2 regions of the Streptomyces sp. NPDC056222 genome follow, and region 2 is predicted to be linked to the other one. Evidence: riboswitches for the same ligand, from Rfam matches in the RefSeq annotation. Region 2 holds a riboswitch; the other holds the start of a gene.
The links. Region 2 has a riboswitch for cobalamin ahead of metE (5-methyltetrahydropteroyltriglutamate--homocysteine S-methyltransferase). Riboswitches for the same ligand answer to the same signal wherever they lie in the genome.
Positions count from the first base shown of each region.

Region 1: it holds a riboswitch for cobalamin, as region 2 does, so the genes downstream of both, cobN (cobaltochelatase subunit CobN) here and metE (5-methyltetrahydropteroyltriglutamate--homocysteine S-methyltransferase) in region 2, are expected to answer to the same signal.

Region 1 is NZ_JBHJTL010000049.1:22,056-26,244, reverse strand. It holds gene ACFC0D_RS22630 (precorrin-8X methylmutase) at 1-602, opposite strand, end outside; gene ACFC0D_RS22625 (cobalamin biosynthesis protein CobG) at 599-2,134, opposite strand; cobalamin riboswitch at 2,198-2,341, shown strand; gene cobN (cobaltochelatase subunit CobN) at 2,376-4,189, shown strand, end outside.
Region 2 is NZ_JBHJTL010000046.1:5,337-9,525, forward strand. It holds gene metE (5-methyltetrahydropteroyltriglutamate--homocysteine S-methyltransferase) at 1-2,131, opposite strand, end outside; cobalamin riboswitch at 2,305-2,534, opposite strand; gene ACFC0D_RS21700 (LacI family DNA-binding transcriptional regulator) at 2,819-3,943, shown strand; gene ACFC0D_RS21705 (M60 family metallopeptidase) at 4,140-4,189, shown strand, end outside.

The DNA of each region.
Region 1 (4,189 bases), on a different contig from region 2:
ATCGCGCTGCCGCCGCGCCGGCCCCGTACGACGAGGTAGTCGAGGCCCAGGGTCTGGGCGGCGAGGGCGTCCTTGGACTCGGCGGCGCCGATGAAGCCGACCGGTATGCCGAGGACGGCGGCCGGGCGGGGCGCACCCTTCGCGATCATCTCCAGGAGGTGGAAGAGGGCGGTGGGCGCGTTGCCGATGGCGACGACGGAGCCTTCGAGGCGGTCGCGCCAGAGTTCGAGGGCGGCGGCGCTGCGGGTGGTGCCGAGCTCGGCGGCGAGGGCGGGCACGGAGGGGTCGGAGAGGGTGCAGACCACGTCGTTGTCGGCGGGCAGGCGCTTGCGGGTCACGCCGCTGGCGACCATCTGCGCGTCGCACAGGATCGGTGCGCCGGCGCGCAGGGCGGCGCGGGCGCGGGAGACGACCTGCGGCGAGTAGGCGAGGTCGCGGACGAGGTCGGTCATGCCGCAGGCGTGGATCATGCGGACCGCGACCGTGGCGACGTCGGCGGGCAGATCGGCGAGGTCCGCCTCGGCGCGGATCGTGGCAAAGGACTGGCGGTAGATCTCCGCGCCGTCCTTCTCGTAGGCGAACATCGTGTCGTTCTCGCTCATCTCGTTGTGCGGGCCGTTGCGACTGCTTCGGTCAGGGAGGTACGGGGGGTGGGGCGGCCGTCCACGAGGTAGGTGCCCTCGGCGGTGGCGAGGACGTCGACCCAGCTGCCGGGGGCGCCTTGGGGGTGGCCGCACCGGCGCTCGCACCCCGAGAAGTGGACGGGGAGGCCGGGAGTGCCGGGTACGGCGTCCGCGCGGACGCCGGCGAGGGACTTGGCGCAGCCGGGCCGCCCGGTGCAGGCGCCGACGCCGACCCAGGGGGAGCGGGGGTCGGTGACCAGCCCGGCCGCCTCCAGCTCGGGCAGCCGCGTTCGGGTGGCCCCGACGACGACGGCCCCGCGCCAGGGCGTGAGCCGTACCTCGTCGGCGGGCAGCAGCGCCCGCAGCTGGGTGGCCGTCAGCCGTCCGAGCGGCGCGAGCACGTGCAGCGCGTTCCCGCCGAGGGGCCCGGGCGCGGGCGGCGCGCCGTGCGGCAGCGGCGGTGCGGGGACGACGGGCCGGGCGTCGACCCCGGCCCGTGCGAGCGCGGCGGCGAGGTCGAGGAGGCCGGTCCCGGCGTCCGGCGCGTCGGCCGTTCCGGCGCCGGGAGTCGCGGTGCCCGGCAGTGCCGTCAGGCCGGCGGTGTCGATGGCCTCCGTGTTCGGTGCGCCTGCGTTCGGCAGCTCCTTCACACGCCATGCGCCGTTCCCGGCGGCCTGTGCGGCCCGCAGGAACGCGTCGGCCGCGGCGAGCGCCGCTCGCGGCGCGTCGGCGCCCGCGACGCGGAACGCCTGCCCGCCGACGTACAGCAGGGCGTCGGCCGCGCGCGGGGCGGGGCCGACGCAGCCGCCGGCCGAGGCTTCGCTCTCATTGGGGGACAGACTCCCGCCCACCGAGGCTCCGGTCTCGCCGTGCGACGGGCTCCCGGCCGCCGAGGCTCCGGTCCCGCCGGGGTGCGGACTCCCGCCCGTCGAGGCTTTGCTCCCGCCGGGCGACGTGCTCTCGCCCGTCCCCCCGTCGCCGGCCGCCCACGGTCCTCCTGCGATCAAGGTCACATCTCCGCCCAGCCCCGCCACGTCTCCGCGGCCGTCGTCCAGGACGAAGAGGAAGCGGCCCGAGAGGGCCGCCGTCCAGGGGGTCGCGCAGAGCAGGGTGTCCAGTTCGCGGGCCCACAACTGCGCGTCCGCGTGGCCGAGTCCGTCCAGTCCCGCGGTCGGGGAGGCGACGATGTTGCGGACGCGTTCGTGGGTGGCCGAGGGCAGCAGGCCCGCCTCCGTCAGCCGCTCCGCCAGATCGATGCCACAGCCCTCGCCGAGGCCGCGCAGCTCCACGTTCCCCCGGGACGTGACCGTGACCCGGCCGTCGCCGAGCGACTCCGCCGCCGACGCCAGGACCTGGACCTGACGAGACGTCAACAAGCCTGCGGGCAGGCGCAGTCGGGCCAGACCGCCGTCATCGGCGGGGTGCAGGCGCAGCGCGCCGGGGCAGGCATCGCCACGGTCCCGTATGAGAGGTTCGCCCCGGTTGGGCGTTGTGGGTGGGGTGGGCGGCATGGCGGCGAGCATACCCACGTGGATCGGGACGACCCCTGGGGACGACCCCTGCCCGCCGTGAGCACGATCTACTATGCAGACGGCATGGGGTCCCAGGACCCCGGGGAGGAAGCCCGGTGAGAATCCGGCGCGGTCCCGCCACTGTGAGCCAGGTCGCACCAGCGGCCCGGTGAGTCAGGAACTCCCGCCGTCCATACGACCACCCGGGGCGCGGACAACCCCGAGGAAGGCCTGCGCACGCATGCGAATTCTGTTGCTGTCGCACTCCGACACCGACCTGCTCAGCGCCCGCGCGGCCGGCGGCCCCGTCGAGTACCGGTTCGCCAATCCCTCCCGCCTCGCCCTGGACGACCTGCCCGGGCTCCTGGACGACGTCGACCTCGTTCTCGTGCGGCTCCTCGGCGGGCTGCGGGCATGGGAGGACGGCCTCGACGCGCTGCGCGCCGCCGGAAGGCCGCTGGTCGTGCTCTCCGGCGAACAGGCCCCCGACGCCCAGCTCATGGCGACCTCCACCGTCCCGGTGGGTGTCGCCACCGAGGCCCACGCCTACCTCGCGCACGGCGGCCCGGCCAACCTGGAGCAGCTGGCCCGCTTCCTCTCCGACACCGTGCTGCTCACCGGCCACGGCTTCGACGCCCCGGCCGCCGCGCCGACCTGGGGCCCGCTGGAGCGCACGCCCCGGACGACCGACGGCCCGACGGTCGCCGTGCTCTACTACCGCGCCCACCACATGAGCGGGAACACCGCCTTCATCGACACCCTCTGCGAGGCCGTCGAGGACGCCGGCGCCCAGGCCCTGCCGCTGTACGTCGCGTCCCTGCGCGCCCCGGAGCCGGAGCTGCTCGACCGTCTGCGCGGCGCCGACGCGATCATCACCACCGTCCTCGCGGCCGGCGGCACCAAGCCCGCCGAGGCGCAGGCCGGCGGCGACGAGGAGGCCTGGGACGCGGGCGCGCTCGCCGCCCTCGACGTACCGATCCTCCAGGCGCTCTGCCTCACCGGCTCGCGCTCGGCCTGGGAGGAGAACGACGAGGGTCTCTCCCCGCTGGACGCCGCGAGCCAGGTCGCCGTCCCCGAGTTCGACGGCCGGCTCATCACCGTCCCGTTCTCCTTCAAGGAGATCGACGAGGACGGGCTGCCCGCGTACGTCGCCGACACCGAGCGCGCGGCCCGCGTCGCCGGGATCGCGGTCCGTCACGCCCGTCTGCGCCATATCCCGAACGCCGAGAAGAAGCTCGCGCTCGTCCTCTCCGCGTACCCGACCAAGCACTCCCGGATCGGCAACGCGGTCGGCCTCGACACCCCCGCCTCCGCCGTCGCGCTGCTGCGGCGCCTGCGGGAGGAGGGCTACGACTTCGGTCCGGTCGAGGAGATCCCCGGCCTGGTCTCCGGCGACGGCGACGAGCTGATCTACGCCCTGATCGAGGCCGGCGGCCACGACCAGGACTGGCTCACCGAGGAGCAGCTGGCGAAGAACCCCGTTCGCATCCCGGCGGCCGACTACAAGCGCTGGTACGCGCAGCTCCCGGCCGAGCTGCGCGAGGCGGTCGAGGAGCACTGGGGCCCGGCGCCCGGCGAGATGTTCCTGGACCGGTCCCGCAACCCCGAGGGCGACATCGTCCTCGCCGCCCTGCGGCGCGGGAACCTGCTGATCCTCATCCAGCCGCCGCGCGGCTTCGGCGAGAACCCGATCGCGATCTATCACGACCCCGATCTCCCGCCGTCCCACCACTACCTGGCCGCCTACCGCTGGATCGCGGCGCGCGCCGAGGACGGCGGCTTCGGGGCGGACGCGATGGTCCACCTCGGCAAGCACGGCAACCTGGAGTGGCTGCCCGGCAAGAACGCCGGCCTGTCGGCCGCCTGCGGCCCGGACGCGGCGCTCGGCGACATCCCTCTGATCTACCCGTTCCTGGTCAACGACCCGGGCGAGGGCACGCAGGCCAAGCGTCGCGTGCACGCGACGCTCGTCGACCACCTGGTGCCGCCGATGGCGCGCGCCGACTCGTACGGCGACATCGCGCGCCTGGAGCAGCTGCTCGACGAGTACGCGCA
Region 2 (4,189 bases):
GTGAGTGGATGTCGTACACGCCGGGGCCGACCTCCCGGGGGTATCCGGCCCCCGCGAGCTCGTCCGCGACCTGCATGTGGGAACGGGCGGCCTCCAGGCTGATGACGTCCGCGTCGAGGTCGTCGATGGCCCGGAGGATGTCGCCGAACTCGGCGTAGCACATGTGGGTGTGGATCTGGGTGTCCGGACGGACGCCGGCCGTGGTGAGGCGGAAGGCCTCGGTGGCCCAGGCGAGGTACGGGGCGTGGGCGTCGGCGCGCAGCGGCAGTGTCTCGCGCAGGGCCGGCTCGTCGACCTGGATCACCGACGTGCCCGCCGCCTCCAGATCGGCGACCTCGTCGCGCAGGGCGAGCGCGACCTGGCGGGCGGTGTCGCCGAGCGGCTGGTCGTCACGGACGAAGGACCAGGCCAGCATCGTGACCGGGCCGGTCAGCATTCCCTTGACGGGGCGGGACGTCTGCCGCTGTGCGTACGTCGTCCAGCGCACCGTCATCGGCGCGGGGCGGGAGATGTCGCCGGCCAGGACCGGCGGCCGGACGTACCGGGTGCCGTACGACTGGACCCAGCCGTGCTGGGTGGCGAGGTAGCCGGTCAGCCGCTCGGCGAAGTACTGGACCATGTCGTTGCGTTCGGGCTCGCCGTGCACGAGGACGTCGAGGCCGGTCTTCTCCTGGAAGGCGATCACCTCGCGGATCTCGGCCTTGATCCGCTCCTCGTATGCCGTCGTGTCGAGCCATCCGGCGCGCAGATCGGCGCGGGCGCTGCGCAGCTCGGCGGTCTGCGGGAAGGAGCCGATGGTCGTCGTGGGCAGCAACGGCAGGTTCAGGTGGGCCCGCTGGGCGGCCGCGCGCTCGGTGTAGGGCTGGGCACGGCGGGTGTCGCTTTCGGTGACGGCGGCCGTGCGGGTCCGTACGGCGGGGTCGTTGGTGATCGCCGAGCTCGCCCGCGAGGCCAGATCGGCACGGTTGGCGGCGAGTTCGGCGGCGATCGCACCGGTGCCCTGGGACAGGCCGCGCGCGAGCGTGGCGATCTCCGCGGTCTTCTGGCGCGCGAAGGCGAGCCAGCGGCGGATCTGCGGGTCGATGTCCCGCTCCACCGCGGCGTCCAGCGGGACGTGCAGCAGCGAGCAGGACGCCGCGACGTCGACCTGATCGGCGAGGCCGAGCAGGGTGCCGAGGGCGGTCAGGGACTTCTGGTGGTCGTTGATCCAGATGTTGCGGCCGTTGACGACACCGGCGACCAGCCGCTTGCCCGGCAGGCCGCCCACCGCCGCGAGATCCGCCAGATTGCCGGCGGCGGCATCGGTGAAGTCGAGCGCGAGTCCCTCCACGGGGGCCTTCGCCAGCACGGGAAGTGCCTCGCCCAGCCGGTCGAAGTAGGAGGCGATCAGCAGCTTCGGCCGGTCGGCAGGGCCGCCGAGTTCACGGTAGGCGCGGGCGGCGGCGTTCAGCTCGGCGGGAGTGCGGTCCTGGACGAGGGCGGGCTCGTCGAGCTGCACCCACTCGGCGCCCGCCGCGAGCAGGTCGGCGAGCACCTCGGCGTACACCGGCAGCAACCGGTCGAGCAGGGTGAGCGGCTCGAAGTCCTCCGCGACACCCGGCGCCGGCTTGGCCAGCAGGAGGTACGTGACCGGCCCCACCAGGACGGGACGGGCCGAGTGGCCGAGCGCGAGGGCCTCCTTCAGCTCGGCGACCTGCTTGGTGCTGTCGGCGCCGAAGGCACTGTCGGGACCCAGCTCGGGGACAAGGTAGTGGTAGTTGGTGTCGAACCACTTGGTCATCTCCAGCGGCGCCACGTCCTCGGTGCCGCGGGCCATCGCGAAGTACCCGTCGAGCGGGTCGGACTCGACGGCGGCGCGGTGGCGGGCGGGGACGGCGCCGACCATGACACTGGTGTCGAGCACATGGTCGTAGAGGGAGAAGTCGCCGGTCGGCACCTCGTGGATGCCGGAGTCGGCGAGCTGCCGCCAGTTGGTCTCGCGCAGCTCCCGGGCGGTCTCCCGGAGGGCTTCGGCGCCGACCCGGCCCTTCCAGTACCCCTCGACGGCCTTCTTCAGCTCCCGGTTCCGACCCTGGCGGGGGTATCCGTACACGGTGGCCCGTGCTGCCGCGGCCGCGGACTCGGTTGTCACGTAACTCTCCTTCGCGAGCTTGCGTGTCATGAGACAGACCCGAGGAGTCGCGAGCGAAGGGTGACGAACCGGAAGGACCACCGCAGGGGCGTACATCGAGGTACGCGCGGCCGATCCGTCCTGCTGTGCACGCCGACCCGCCCACGAGGTCACCGGGATCACCGCACGCGAACGGTCGCGTACGGGCAACGGGCAGGTCTTCGGACTCGCGAGCACGTCTCGTCGTACGGAAGTCGTACGAGACACCTACTAACCGTCGCTTCCCAGACCCTCGCGGGCCCAGTGCGTATGACGGCGGTCGTTCTCGCTCACCGCTGCGGGGCAGTCCCGGATTCCCACCGGGTTCCCTCTTACGACGCGTCCCGCCTGGCTGACGGGGCGAACCAGCTGCACGGGCAGCGTAGCCCCGTGGGCGTGGAAGGGTGCGAGTGACTCATGTTCCGGACGGTGAAATGAGACACACCCGCTGTGAGGGCTGCGTGGCGGCGCGCCGCCACCCCTGGGGAACGGAGTCTCCGGTGCCGCCCCCGCGACGGCTCCCCGCCTGTGCCGGAGACGGCGGGACCACCGAAGTCCCGGGCCGCGCACCGTTGTTCGTGACCGGTGGGCTCCTGGCGCGTCCGCGTGCCGTGAACAGCGGCGACGGAGTTCGTATAGGCTCCAGCCGCACGTGAGGAGGCGGCACCGATGAACGGGAGTGCTCGGCAGGTGGCGGCGGGGGATTCGCGGCGCGCGACCATCCGGGAGGTGGCCGCGCTCGCCGGAGTGTCGACGGCGACCGTCTCACGGGTGCTGAACCGCAACTATCCGGTGGCACAGGCGACCCGCGACCGGGTCGAGGGCGCGATGCGGGAGCTCGGCTATGTGGTGAACGCGCACGCCCGCGCCCTGGCCGGCACCTCGAACCGCACCGTGGGGATCATCGTCAGCGAGATCGTCGACCCCTTCTTCGCGTACATCGCGCGCGGCGTGGAGCGCGAGGCGGCGCGCACGGGCCGGCTCTGCCTGGTCTGCTGCACGCAGGGCGACGCGAAGCGCGAACTGGCCTTCGTCGACCTCCTGCACGAGCAGCGTGCCGACGTGGTCGTGCTGGTCGGAGGGAGTGTCGTGGACCGCGCCTACACCGCGGAACTCACCCGCCGCGCCGAGGAACTCCACGCCGGGGGCTCCTCCCTGGTGCTCTGCGGCCGGCCCTCGCTGGGGGGACGGGTCCCCGCGGCGGCGGTGGAGTACGACAACGAGGGCGGTGCGTTCGCCATCACCGACCATCTGCTGACGCAAGGGCATCGGCGGATCCTCTACCTGGGCGGCCCGCCCGCCGTCTCGACCACGCTGGACCGCCTCGCCGGATACCGCCGAGCCCTCGAACTGCGCGGCGTCACGCCCGATGACGGTCTGGTGCACACCGGTGCGTTCAGCAGAGGCTTCGGCTATCGCCGGACGACCGAACTCCTCGCCGAGGGGCTCGACTTCACCGCGATCTTCGCCGCCAACGACATCGTGGCGGCCGGTGCGGCGCAGGCCCTGGAGGAGGCGGGCGCCCGGATCCCGGAGGACGTCTCCCTCGTCGGCTACGACGATGTGCCCGTGGCGCAAGAGATGCGTCCGCGGCTGACCACCGTGCACATCCCGCTGGAGGAGATGGGCCGGCAGGCCGTGCGGCTCGCGACCCCCGGGGACGACGGCGACGACGGTGACGACGCCTGGCGGGCACCCACGACGGGCGTGCACCGGCTGGGCACGCACATCGTGGTGCGCGACTCGGTGGCCCCGCCGAAGGCGACACGCACCCGGCGGGCCCGCACCGTGTGAAGCAGGGATGAGCGCGGGGGACAACCCAGGGCAGAGGTGTGGGAGAGAACGTTTACCGTCGCTTGTCTCCGCTGGTTCCCTTCGGGTTCATAGAAACCCGTAGAAACATTGCGTCTTCTCTTGCCTCGGCATAGCAACCGCTTACATCCTGTCGGGCAGTCAGAGGCCAGGCCCTTGCCCTCTCCGAGGAGACCGGATGCCCCACCTCCCTGCGCTCAACCGTCGTTCCGTCCTCGCGGGTCTGGC